Regions from separate parts of the Pantoea sp. X-Soil-ISGK-285 genome, predicted to be linked through region 2. Evidence: predicted binding sites of a transcription regulator. Region 2 holds the regulator's gene; each other region holds the start of a gene.
What was found. Region 2 encodes Fur, which represses iron uptake genes when iron is present. Its sites were predicted from a motif close to ATAATAATGAGAACNACTATCAA; they were not measured.
Positions count from the first base shown of each region.

Region 1: the regulator Fur is predicted to act here: its motif matches at 1,665-1,687, upstream of AC6I8B_RS08065 (TonB-dependent siderophore receptor).
Region 3: the regulator Fur is predicted to act here: its motif matches at 2,321-2,343, upstream of exbB (tol-pal system-associated acyl-CoA thioesterase).

Region 1 covers NZ_AP035938.1:1,682,141-1,686,596, reverse strand. The annotation lists gene treA (alpha,alpha-trehalase TreA) at 1-1,541, shown strand, start outside; gene AC6I8B_RS08065 (TonB-dependent siderophore receptor) at 1,733-3,832, shown strand; gene AC6I8B_RS08060 (GlsB/YeaQ/YmgE family stress response membrane protein) at 3,900-4,148, opposite strand; gene AC6I8B_RS08055 (flagellar brake protein) at 4,358-4,456, shown strand, end outside.
Region 2 covers NZ_AP035938.1:1,166,311-1,170,766, reverse strand. The annotation lists gene ybfF (esterase) at 233-997, shown strand; gene ybfE (LexA regulated protein) at 1,166-1,441, shown strand; gene fldA (flavodoxin FldA) at 1,574-2,104, shown strand; gene fur (ferric iron uptake transcriptional regulator) at 2,453-2,896, shown strand; gene AC6I8B_RS05450 (hypothetical protein) at 2,968-3,363, opposite strand; gene glnS (glutamine--tRNA ligase) at 3,599-4,456, opposite strand, start outside.
Region 3 covers NZ_AP035938.1:3,463,741-3,468,196, forward strand. The annotation lists gene AC6I8B_RS16310 (MFS transporter) at 1-849, opposite strand, end outside; gene exbD (TonB system transport protein ExbD) at 1,085-1,507, opposite strand; gene exbB (tol-pal system-associated acyl-CoA thioesterase) at 1,514-2,236, opposite strand; gene AC6I8B_RS16325 (TRAP transporter substrate-binding protein) at 2,589-3,560, shown strand; gene AC6I8B_RS16330 (TRAP transporter small permease) at 3,609-4,115, shown strand; gene AC6I8B_RS16335 (TRAP transporter large permease) at 4,130-4,456, shown strand, end outside.

The sequences.
Region 1 (4,456 bases), 520 kb from region 2:
TTCGTTTAGGACCGCTGTTTAATGCCGTGCAACAGGCGAAGTTCTATCCCGATCAAAAGACCTTTGCGGATGCGGTGCCGAAATTCGATCCCGCCTCAATTCTTGCCGACTGGCAGATGCAGAAGAAACAGCGCAATTTCGATCTTAAGCGTTTTGTGGATGCCAACTTTACCCTGCCCGCGGCCGGTGACAAATATGTGCCACCAGCCGGACAAAACCTGCGTGACCACATTGATGGCCTGTGGCCGGTGCTGACGCGCACCACCAGCAGCGCCGGTCAGTATGACTCGCTGCTGCCGTTGCCCAAACCCTATGTGGTGCCAGGCGGGCGCTTCCGTGAAGTCTATTACTGGGACAGCTACTTCACCATGCTGGGGCTGGCCGAGAGCGGACACTGGGATAAAGTGCAGGATATGGTGGATAACTTCGCCTCGCTGCTCGACCGCTATGGCCACATTCCCAACGGCAACCGCAGCTACTATCTGAGCCGGTCACAGCCGCCGTTCTTCAGCCTGATGGTCGATCTGCTGGCGACGCACGATAACGGCAAAGCCTATACCCGTTATCTGCCGCAGCTGCAGAAAGAGTATGACTACTGGATGGCAGACAGCGATAAAGTCGTGGCGGGCGCAGCCAGCAAGCGTGTGATTAAGCTGGCGGACGGCAGCCTGCTCAACCGCTACTGGGATGCGCGCGACGTGCCACGTACAGAATCCTGGATGGATGACATTGCCACCGCCCAGAAAGCGCCGCAGAGGAATAAAGCCGAACTCTACCGGGAGCTGCGTTCCGGTGCGGCGTCGGGCTGGGATTTCAGTTCGCGCTGGTTTACCGATGCGCATAACCTGTCGACAATTCGTACCACGCAGCTGGCCCCGGTTGACCTCAACAGCCTGCTGTTCCATCTGGAGCAGACCCTGTCAAAAGGCTATCAGATGAACAAGCAGAGCGATCTGGCGAAGCAGTTTGCCGATCGCGCGGAGAAACGCCAGGCGGCGATCAACCGCTATCTGTGGGACAGCAAGCAGAACTGGTACGCCGATTATGACTGGCAGAAAAAGCAGGTCCATCCTCAGCTGACTGCTGCCGCGCTGTTCCCGCTCTATCTGCAGGTCGCCAGCGATAAGCAGGCTGAAAGCACCGCCAGCGCAGTGGAAAAACAGCTGCTGAAACCTGGCGGTCTGGTGACCACCACCGTGAACAACGGTCAGCAATGGGATGCACCCAATGGCTGGGCACCGCTGCAATGGGTTGCCGTGGAAGGTCTGGAGCACTACAACCAGCCGAAACTGGCGAAAGAGGTGGGATTACGCTTCCTGCAAAACGTCCAGAACACCTATGACCGTGAGCATAAGCTGGTGGAGAAATATGTCGTTGATGGCAAAAATCTCGGCGGCGGCGGTGGCGGTGAGTATCCTCTGCAGGATGGCTTCGGCTGGACCAACGGCGTCACGCTGAAACTGCTGGATAAGTACTGCCCGAAAGATAAAACCTGTAACAGCGCCCACGATATTCCGCAGGCGTCTGCCTCACAACCTTAATCCACTCTGGATACCTCTGGCCTTGCCGGGGGTATCCCCACTTCATTTCCGCGAATTTTACTTGACCTTCTTTCATCAACAGGCAAAATTGCAGCCAATTTACAAAAGGTAATAATTCTCATTATGATAATGAGATTGCCTATCAAAGCTTTTATTCACCTGCCTGAACCTTTGCCAAGAAAGGAATTTTGATGAAACTGTCATTGTCGCTGAAAGGTTATGTTCGCCTCTGCACCCTGGCGCTGACCGCGCCTGCTCTGAGTTTTGCTGCCGATATGGTGGTGACTGCGCAACCGCAGGAAGATTCGACCTCGCCGACCCAGGGCTATCTGGCGACGACCAGCCAGGGCGCAACCAAAAGCGATCGTCCGCTGATCACCACGCCGCAATCGATTTCCGTGGTTACCCGCCAGCAGATGCAGGATCAGGGCGCACTGACCCTGAATCAGGCGCTGGGCTATAGTTCCGGCGTCTTCACCAACTTTGGGGGTGCCGCGACGCGTTACGACACTATTTCGCTACGCGGCTTCCATGGCGGCGATACCGATAATACCTTCCTCGACGGCATGCGACTGATGAGCGACGGTGGCAGTTACAATGTATTGCAGGTCGATAACGCCTTCCTTGAGCGCATCGACGTGATCAAAGGCCCCTCTTCTGCGCTCTATGGTCAGACGGTGCCGGGCGGACTGGTGAACATGGTCACCAAGCGTCCTCAGTTCAGCGAAGAGGGTCACATCCAGTTGCAGGCGGGCAGCAACGCCACCACCGGCACGATGTTTGACTATACCAATGCCATCAACGATCAGTGGGCGTTTCGCCTGACCGGCGTGACCCGCAACAGCGATACCCAGTACGATCACACCCGCGAAGAGAAATATGCGCTGATGCCGCAGCTGATGTGGCAGCCGGATGAAGATACGCATCTGATCCTGAAAGCCTATCTGCAGAAGGATCCGTCGGGCGGTTATCACGGTTCGGTACCGGGTGACGGCAGCCTCACCGAACACAACGGCTACAAGCTGAGCAACGGCTTTTATGAGGGCAACAGCGATCTCGATCAGTTCAAGCGTCGCGAGCAGATCTACAGCTTCGATTTCGCCCATCGCTTCAACGACGTCTGGTCATTTTACTCGACCGGCAGCTACAGCCACTCGAATGTCGATCTCGATCAGGTCTATCAGGTTGGCTGGGATGAAAATAATCCCGACCTGCTGAACCGTTCTTACTCCGGTGAGCGCTCGTCGCTCTCTGCCTGGTCCACCGATAACCGCTTACAGGCGGAGTTCGACACCGGTGAACTGGAGCACCGCGTCACCCTGGGTGCCGAGTATCATCGTTACAAAAATGAGATCAACGCGGCGGGCGGTTCAGCCAGTCAGCTCAATGCCCTGACCGGCGAGCAGGTAGGCGACATGCCGGATTACACCTGGGCAGATAAAACCCGTCGCTACTATCAGACCGGCCTCTATCTGCAGGATGAGATGAAGCTGGATCGCTGGCATCTGGATCTCTCCGGTCGTTATGACCGCATCGTCGCCAATAACAGCGGCAATGAGCGTCGTCAGGATGATCACATCAGCGGCCGCGCTGCGCTGCTCTATGCCTTCGACAACGGCATCTCGCCTTATGTGAGCTGGAGCCAGGCAATTACCCCGACCGCGCTCACCGATTCCAACAATAACCTGCTGAAGCCCACCACCGCGGAGCAGTATGAAGCCGGGGTGAAATATCAGCCGGTCGGCACCCGCGATCTCTATAGCGTTGCGGTCTATGACCTGACGCAGAAAGATGTGGCGAACCGGGAAGCACCGACGCCGTTCTTTACCCCTTCGGGCAAAGTGCATTCACAGGGCATTGAGCTGGAAGCGCGTAATCAGTTAACCCCGCGTCTGAGCACCGTGGCGAGCTATACGCTGAATCATCTGCGCTTTAAAGAGTCGGTGGATGGCAACGACGGACATACGCCATATGTCACACCCAACAGCATGGCTGCACTCTGGGGTCACTATCAGTTTGATTACGGTCTGAGTGCGGGTGCGGGCGTGCGTTACATCGGCAAACAGTGGGCGGACAATGAAAACACCACCCGTGTGCCGTCGGTGACGCTGTTTGATGCGTCAGTGCGGGCCGATCTCGGCGTCTGGAACAGCAGCCTGAAAGGTGCCTGGGTGCAGGTCAACGCCAATAATCTGACCGACCGCACCTATGTAGCGGGCTGTTACGGTACGGGCTTCTGCTACTGGGGCGCAGAACGCAGCGTGATGGCGACAGTCGGTTACGACTTCTGATAGCAAAATAAGAGATAAAAAAAGGGGACGAATCGCTTCGTCCCCTTTTTCTTTTAAACCTTTACGGTCAACTGCGTACTTTGCGGTAGATAAACAGCACCACGATGGCACCGATAACAGCGACCACAAAACTTCCGAAGTTAAACCCATCGACGCGGCCGAAGCCAAACAGCGTACTGATCCAGCCACCCACTACTGCACCGATAATACCCAGAACGATAGTCAGAATGAAACCGCCACCGTCTTTACCCGGCATAATCCACTTCGCCAGAATACCTGCGATTAAGCCAAAGACGACCCAGGAAATAATACCCATCTGTTGCTCCTTCCTTTTTTGATTAAATCGTGAACGCCTGATTAATCAAGCGGTTTACCGCGATAAGTATAACCAGCTTTTCAAAAAATGCCTGCCTGCTCACAGTTATTATTGATGAATAGCATGCTAAAGCTTTTTTTAGCCGCGCCGATAACCGAGACGAGGCAAAAAAACCGCATCAATAAAGTAACCCCCTTGTGGAGCAGGACGTGAAAGAAGCCGACCAGGAACAATATCTAAAACGTGGCACGCTGGCGGTTCTTGGCGTTATGAAAGATCTGCTGCGATTGCAGACGCCATTACTGGTG
Region 2 (4,456 bases):
TTCTCATGACAGAACCACCTGTTTCCTGAAAAGCTCTGAGTATAGTCAGGCAATTCAAAGGGTGTGTGGGTTCTAACATCAGGATTATAAAGTTAAAGTCAGGCGGGTTGTTAGCAATCAAACGGTTTACGGGCAAAAGTCAGAATATGTCCTAATGCCGCCGGAACCGGCGCGCCTGAAAAGGTGAAACCATGATAACCTAAGCTCAGGTCTCAAACTTAAGAACTTTGCTATGATTTTGAACGCCCGTCTGCAAACTGAACAATCCCCTGCTGATTCTCTGCCCATCCTGCTTATCCACGGTCTGTTTGGCAGTCTCGATAACCTTGGCGTGCTGGCGCGCGGGCTGAAAGATGCCGGTCCGTTGCTGCAGGTAGATGTCCGCAACCACGGACTTTCACCACGATCTGACGAGATGAACTACGCTGTAATGGCGCAGGATATGGTCGAAACACTGGATGCACATGGCATTGATCGCGTCGCGGTGATCGGACACTCGATGGGCGGTAAAATCGCCATGACCATGAGCGCGCTGGTGCCGGAACGCATTGAGCGCCTGGTGATGATCGATATCGCCCCGGTGGATTACCAGACGCGCCGTCATGACCAGATATTTGCCGGCATTCGTGCCGTCACCGATGCGGGCGTCTCATCCCGCAGCGAGGCGGCGAAGGTCATGCGAACGCTGATCGAGGAAGAAGGGGTGATCCAGTTCCTGCTGAAATCCTTCCAGGAGGGGGAGTGGCGCTTCAACGTCCCGGTGCTGTGGGATAACTACACCACGATATCTGGCTGGCAGCCGGTTCCCGCCTGGAATCACCCGGCGCTGTTTATTCGCGGCGGCGACTCCAGCTACCTGGATAACAGCTATCGCGATGCGTTGCTGCAGCAGTTCCCGGCCGCTCAGGCGCATGTGATCGGTGGCGCAGGACACTGGGTTCATGCAGAGAAACCCGATGCCGTTTTGCGCAGTGTCCGTCGCTTTTTTGCGCTTTAAAAGCAAATAGATGGCGGTAAAAGTTTAGGATTGGCGTCCGGCGTAAGCGTGAAGTATGATGGCGCGCTAAAATTTTGCCGCGGGTCAGTTTTGCTGCGGCAATGGCCAATAATTTATAATCTGCGCGGTGAGTGTCTGGCGCCCGCCCCCATTCAGTTTTACTAAGCCATGGCAAAAGAACAGACTGACCGCACGACGCTTGATCTCTTTGCTGATGAGCGCCGCCCTGGTCGACCCAAAACCAGTCCGCTTTCGCGTGATGAACAGCTGCGCATTAACAAGCGCAATCAACTGAAACGTGACAAAGGACGCGGGCTTCGTCGTGTCGAACTGAAAATGAACAGTGACGCCGTCGATGCACTCAATACGCTGGCAGAACAGCGCAATCTCAGCCGTAGCGAACTGATTGAACAGATGCTACTGGCACAGCTCAAACTGGATTAATGCGGGCAAATCGCACGCAGAGGCAAATGTCGGGGCTTTAACCGTTCACCGGTTTTCTCTCGTCTGCTATTATTCGCTGAAATGTGCTGCGGCACACATCTCATCATCAGGATTTAAGAGGTTATTTTACTCATGGCACTCGTAGGCATCTTCTTCGGCAGCGATACCGGCAATACCGAAAACATTGCAAAAATGATCCAGAAACAGCTGGGTACAGATGTTGCAGAAGTCCATGACATCGCAAAAAGCACAAAAGAAGATCTGGAAGCGTTTGATATCCTGCTGCTGGGTATTCCGACCTGGTACTACGGCGAAGCGCAGTGCGACTGGGATGACTTTTTCCCGACGCTGGAAGAGATCGATTTTAACGGCAAGCTGGTTGCGCTGTTTGGCTGTGGCGACCAGGAAGATTACGCAGAGTATTTCTGTGATGCCATGGGCACGATTCGCGACATTATCGAACCGCACGGTGCCGTCATTGTCGGACACTGGCCAACTGAAGGCTACCACTTCGAAGCTTCGAAAGGCCTGGCCGATGATACCCACTTCCTGGGCCTGGCCATTGACGAAGATCGCCAGCCTGAGCTGACCAGCCAGCGTGTTGACCAATGGGTTAAGCAGATTTTTGATGAACTGCAGCTGAAAGAGATCATCGAAGCCTGATCCTGCCCGACTCAATGTGAGCGCCAGCTCACATTGAGGCAATGAAAATGCCTATAGAAATAATAGCCACATTTTTTTAACTTTCTCCGTTTAATCTGTAGAATACCCGCATCGATCTTCCGCTTATTTTCTCAGGCGGCAAGACTAAGTGATGTGCTAACAGACCTCTGTCAGAATCTTCCCCGGCCCGGTGACGCATCCCCAATAGCCCATGATGATTCAGACACGCCCTCTGGTTTTCATTTCATCGCTTCAGTTCTATAATGAGACGCAAATGAGAATGAGCACAGATCGACATTCAAGGCGATAAGCCACAAAAGTGAATATTAGTAACAGGACAAAATCCGCATGACTGACAACAACACCGCATTAAAGAAGGCTGGCCTGAAAGTAACGCTGCCCAGACTGAAAATTCTGGAAGTGCTTCAGGAACCTGAGTGCCATCACGTCAGTGCGGAAGATTTGTATAAACGCCTGATCGACATTGGCGAAGAGATTGGCCTGGCGACCGTTTACCGTGTTCTGAACCAGTTTGATGATGCCGGTATTGTGACTCGTCACAACTTTGAAGGCGGCAAGTCTGTCTTCGAACTGACGCAGCAGCATCACCACGATCACCTGATCTGCCTGGATTGCGGCAAGGTTATCGAGTTCAGCGACGAATCGATTGAAACGCGTCAGCGTGAAATCGCGACCCGCCATGGCATCAAGCTGACCAACCACAGCCTCTATCTCTATGGACACTGTACGCTGGGCGATTGCCGTGAAGACGAAACGCTGCACGACCAGTAACGCTGGCGCGGCCTGAAATAAAAAAACCGGTGAATTCACCGGTTTTTTTTCGTCTGTTTTCTGCCCTCATCTCAGGCGACCAGCGTCTCCTGCAGATAGCGCCAGCGTGGAATGGAGCTGCTGCAATCCAGAATGGCCAGCGAAATGCGGCTCTGGTTATTGCCGTTCATCATCTGCATTTCGCGGTACTGTACGACGATCTCTTTTTCATGATGAGAGAGAATGACATGTTCACAGGTGGCAATGCGCATCCCTTCCCGCTGCCCTTGTAACTGCTGGAAAAGATCCTCGACCTCGTTCAGATTGTACTCTTTGCCCTTTGGGGTCACCATGCGAAACTCAGGATGAAAATAGGACATCAGCAGCTGGAAACTGTCGTCAGATCCGGCTGGCTGATTAAAAATACGTTCAATGAGCTGATGTAAAACGACGACACAGTGTTTGGCTTCCTGGGCGAGAACTGTCATTTTTTTTCCTTCTGTAACCCGCTTTGCAACCTCTGAGAGCGGATAGCCTACCTGAAAGCTGACAATTCACATCCTGAAATTGATTAATTTTTTTAAACTCAGATTACTCCCACAAGTCGGTATTGAACCGGTTGTGGTTAGTGCAGAATAAACGTCGGCGATGGTAAAAATCGGGGCAATAAAAAAGGGCGATAAATCGCCCTTTTGTCATTTTATGAGGTCAGCCCCAAAAAATTTATTCGCCCGTTTTGGTCCAGGTATCACGAAGACCGACGGTGCGGTTAAACACCAGTTGCGTCGGTTTCGAGTAAACGCTGTCGGCGCAGAAATAACCTTCACGTTCAAACTGAAACGGTGTTGTCGGTTCCACATCGCGCAGGCTGGGTTCAACAAAGCCGTTTTTGATGGTCAGTGACTCAGGATTAATGACCGCCAGGAAATCCTCTGCAGCAGCCGGGTTTGGCACACTGAACAGACGATCATACAGACGGAACTCAGCTGGCTGCGCGTGATCCGCAGAAACCCAGTGAATCACGCCTTTGACTTTGCGGCCATCGGCTGGATCTTTGCTCAGCGTATCAACATCGCTGGTGCAGTAGATGCAGGTAATGTTGCCCGCTTCATCTTTGGCGACCCGCTCAGCACGAATCACATAGGCGTTACGCAGGCGGACTTCTTTGCCCAGCACCAGACGCTTATATTGTTTGTTCGCCTCTTCACGGAAATCCGCGCGATCGATCCAGATCTCGCGGCTGAACGGCACTTCACGCGTGCCCATCTCCGGTTTACCCGGATGATTTGGCATGGTGACGATTTCGCTATGGCCTGCTGGCAGGTTTTCGATCACCACTTTAAGCGGATCTAAAACCGCCATGGCGCGGGGCGCATTCTCGTTGAGATCATCGCGGATACAGGACTCCAGCGAAGCCATCTCCACGATGTTATCCTGCTTGGTCACGCCAATACGACGGCAGAACTCACGGATAGAAGCGGCGGTGTATCCACGGCGACGCAGACCTGAAACGGTCAGCATGCGCGGATCGTCCCACCCTTCTACGTGCTTCTCGGTCACCAGCTGAGTGAGTTTACGTTT
Region 3 (4,456 bases), 1.8 Mb from region 2:
GCAGAGCGTCACCAGGAACGCCTGCTTGTCACTCATCATCAACACCGTTTTACCAAAGGTCGGGGTAAAGGCGGTGATCATGTAGAACATCACCGTGGTGGTGACCACCATCAGCATCCCCGCCAGCACCAGCGCCCAGTTGCTGGCGACAGACCGCATGATTTCCGTCATGCTCGGATGATGTTTACGTTTGCTGAACGCCTCGGTCTCTTCCAGCATCCGGCGGATATAGAACAGGAACGGCACAATCAGACAGCCGATCACAAACGGGATACGCCAGCCCCACTCCGTCACCGCCTCTTTCGCCAGCAGATGATTCAGCATCAGACCCAGCAGAGCAGCAAAGATCACCGCAATCTGCTGGCTGCCCGACTGCCAGCTGACGAAAAAGCCTTTGCGTCCTTTGGGCGCGACTTCGGCCAGATAGACCGACACGCCACCCAGCTCCACGCCCGCCGAGAAGCCCTGCAACAGCCGTCCCAGCAGGATCAGAATCGGCGCTGCCACGCCCAGGGTGGCGTAGCCCGGCACCAGCGCGATGGTCAGGGTGCCCATCGCCATTAAGCCCAGCGTCAGCAGCAGCCCTTTACGACGACCATGATGGTCGATGTAGGCACCGAGGATGATCGCCCCCAGCGGGCGCATCAGGAAGCCGGCACCAAAGGTCATCAGGGTCAGCATCAGGGAGGCAAACGGGTCATCGCCGGGAAAGAAGGTTTTTGAAATGGCAGTAGCGTAGTAGCCAAACACCATAAAATCGTACATCTCCAGGAAGTTACCACTGGTGACGGTGAAGATGGTTCGGGCGGCACTTTTCGGCGGCTTTTGTAAAGACGGGGTGTGACTCATAACGGCTTCCTGTTGTTTTTTAGCCGTTTTAGCCTGCCTGATGCGGGATTAATGTGACCTGGCTCACCATTGCACTTTACAAACCCATGTACATAAGTAACAACTAATTAACAAGTCAGTTCGAGGAGCATAAGTGATTACCCTGGCCCTGATTTGCCTGATTTTATAGGGCTGGAGAGCAGCCATAAAAAAAGGCGACCTGAACAGTCGCCTTTTTTTTGAACCGGATAACCCGCTATTTCTTCACGGTTTCCATGCCCATCAGACCAATTTTCAGATAGCCCGCCGTGCGCAGCTTATCCATCACGCTCATCAGCGTTTCATAATCGACTGACTTGTCCGCCTGGAAGAAAATGGTGGTCTCTTTATTGCCCTGGGTCTGGTTAGTCAGCACGTTAACCAGCGACTCCGGCGTGACCTGATCGTTACCGACGTAAAGCTGCTTATCCGCTTTAATCGACAGGTAAACCGGCTTTTCCGGACGCGGCTGCGGCGCGCTGGTTGAGGCGGGCAGATTGACGCGTACGTCGACCGTGGCCAGCGGCGCGGCCACCATAAAGATGATCAGCAGAACCAGCATGACGTCGATAAACGGCGTCACGTTGATCTCATGCATTTCACCATCCGTTTCCAGATCGTCGTTTAATCGCATTGCCATAAGAACTTACCCTAAGCGCAGTTTCTGAGCCGTCGCAGGACGCGGAACATCAGTTGCGACGGTGCCCAGATCGATATCACGGCTCTGCAGCAGCATCACCTGAGCGGCGACATCACCCAGTGAGGCTTTGTAGTTGGCGATCATGCGGGCAAAGACGTTGTAGATCACCACCGCCGGAATCGCAGCGATCAGGCCAATCGCGGTTGCCAGCAGCGCTTCGGCGATACCCGGTGCAACAACCGCCAGGTTCGTCGTCTGGGTTTTAGCGATGCCGATAAAGCTGTTCATGATGCCCCATACGGTGCCGAACAGGCCGATAAACGGCGCAACCGAACCGATGGTCGCCAGGAAGCCATTGCCCCGGCCTGCATGGCGGCTGAACGCAGCGACGCGGCGCTCAAGGCGGAAACTGGTGCGATCTTTAATCCCGTTGGTATCTTCCACGCCAGCCGACAGTTCAAGCTCATTCTGCGCATCATTCAGCAGCACCACACTGTGGCTGTGACCGGTAAACGACTGGGCAATGCGGGCGGCGTCATTCAGATTGCGGGCTTCGCCCAGCGCCAGATGCTCGCGCTTCAGGCGGCGCTTAGCGGCGCTGAGTTCGGCGTATTTGCCGAAGAAGATCGCCCAGGTCACCACTGAGGCCAATAACAGGCCAATCATGACCACCTTTACCACGATATCGGCATGTTGATACATGCCCCAAACGGAGAGGTCCGTTTGCATCAAATCACTGGCTACCACGCTGCTTCTCCAACTTCTGATTCAGGGATGCGAGACAAGCGCGAATAATAGCAAAACGACGGCGAATTGATAGTAGTTCTCATTAGTATTTACAAAGCTGATCGCCGCCATTTACCCGCAATTGACCAGGTTTAAACACTTTTGACAAGGATGTTTCGAAAATGTGAAGTTGCATGAAAATTTATTAAAACAACGTTTCAAAATGTGATGGCATTCATTCAATCAGCATTGCCGCATTTTACTGGCGCGCGTTTTCACTATGCTGGCTCCACACGGTTCTCTCCGGTTAGCCCCCGACGCCGGACGCCGTCCTACCTCAGCGGGAGACAAAATAATGAGAATGACGAAAACATGCCTGGCCAGTGCCCTGGCGGCGATGATGATGAGCGCCACCGCCACGGCACAGGTGATCAAAGTGGCTGAAGTCCAGCCTGCCGGTTATCCGACCGTCGTCGCCCTGCAGCACATGGGCGACAAACTCAAACAGGCCACCGATGGACGGCTGGAGATGAAGCTCTTCGCCGGTGGCGTGCTGGGGGACGAAGATCAGACGCTGCAACAGGTGCAGCTGGGCGCAATCGACATGATCCGTGTGTCGCTGGCGCCAGTCACCTCGATCGCCCCGGAAACCAGCGTGCTGACCCTGCCCTACATTTTCCGCGACATTGACCACATGCACAAAGTGCTGGATGGCGAGATAGGCCGCGAGATTGCCGACAAATTCGATAAAGATCCCAACGCCCGCATGGTGTTCCTGGGCTGGACCGATGCCGGTGAGCGCAACATGATCACCAAGAAGCCGCTGGCAAAACCGGAAGATCTGAAAGGCATGAAGATCCGGGTGCAGAACAGCGCCATCTCGCTGGCGACGCTGAAAGCGATGGGCGCGAATCCGGTGGCGATGGGCGTCAGTGAAGTGTTCAGTGCGATGCAGACCGGCGTGGTCGATGGCACCGAGAACAATCCACCGACCTTTGTCGCCCATAACTATATGCCGGTGGCGAAGTACTACACCCTCAGCGGCCACTTTATCCAGCCAGAGATGATCCTGTTTTCAAAACGCGCCTGGGATCGCCTGAAACCTGAGGATCAGGCGCTGCTGAAGAAGCTCGGCAAAGAGGCGCAGGATGAGGAGCGCCAGCTCTGGGCGACCTATACCGAAGAGTCGATCGCCAAAATGAAGGCGGGTGGCGTCACCTTCCAGCAGACCGACCGCGACTACTTCGTCAAAGCGACCCAGCCGGTGCGCGATCAGTTTGGCGGAAAATATCAGGATCTGATGACCCGGATCGCTGAGGTGAAATAACCCTTCTGCGCCACACTGCCGTGTGGCGTGCTTAATCAGGTATCAATTATGGCTGCTTATACACGTCTGATGGATGGGCTCTATCTGCTCTGCATGCTGGTGGCCGCCGTGGCACTGATGATTATGGTGACGGTGATCCCGATCGGGATCTTCGCCCGCTACGTGATGAACGGTGCGCTCTCCTGGCCGGAACCGGTGGCCATTATCTGCATGATCATTTTTACGTTTATTGGCGCACCGGTCGGACTGCGGGCCGGAACGCATATCTGCGTTTCCATGGTCACCGATCGCCTGTCACCCGCCCGACAGCGCCTGATGCTGCGCGTCAGCGATCTGCTGATGATTATCACCTGTCTGGTGATCTTTCAGGCCAGTTACAGCCTGTGCGAAGCGATGTGGGTGCAGACGCTCGCTTCATTACCGGCAGTGACTTACGGCGAGATGTATCTGCCGATTCCGATTGGCGCGATCTTCACCCTGCTGTTTGTTGTTGAGCGATTGCTGACAGGCGATCAGAGCCAGCGGCCGATTGTCACGCTGGGCGGCACCCACTAACGCGGAGCAGAAAAATGGATGCATTGATCTTGATAGGCAGTTTGCTGGTGTTGCTGATGGTGGGTTTTCCGGTCGCCTTTGCGGTGGGGCTGAGCGCCTTTATTGGCGCCTGGTGGATCGATCTGCCGCTGGAAGCGGTGGTGATTCAGGTGACCAACGGCATTAACAAATTTTCGCTGCTGACTATCCCGTTCTTTATTCTCGCGGGTGCGATTATGGCGGAGGGTGGGATTGCCCGGCGGCTGGTCAACTTCGCCTATATCTTTGTCGGCTTTATCCGCGGTGGCCTGTCGCTGGTGAACATTGTCGCTTCCACCTTCTTTGGCGCGATTTCCGGCTCA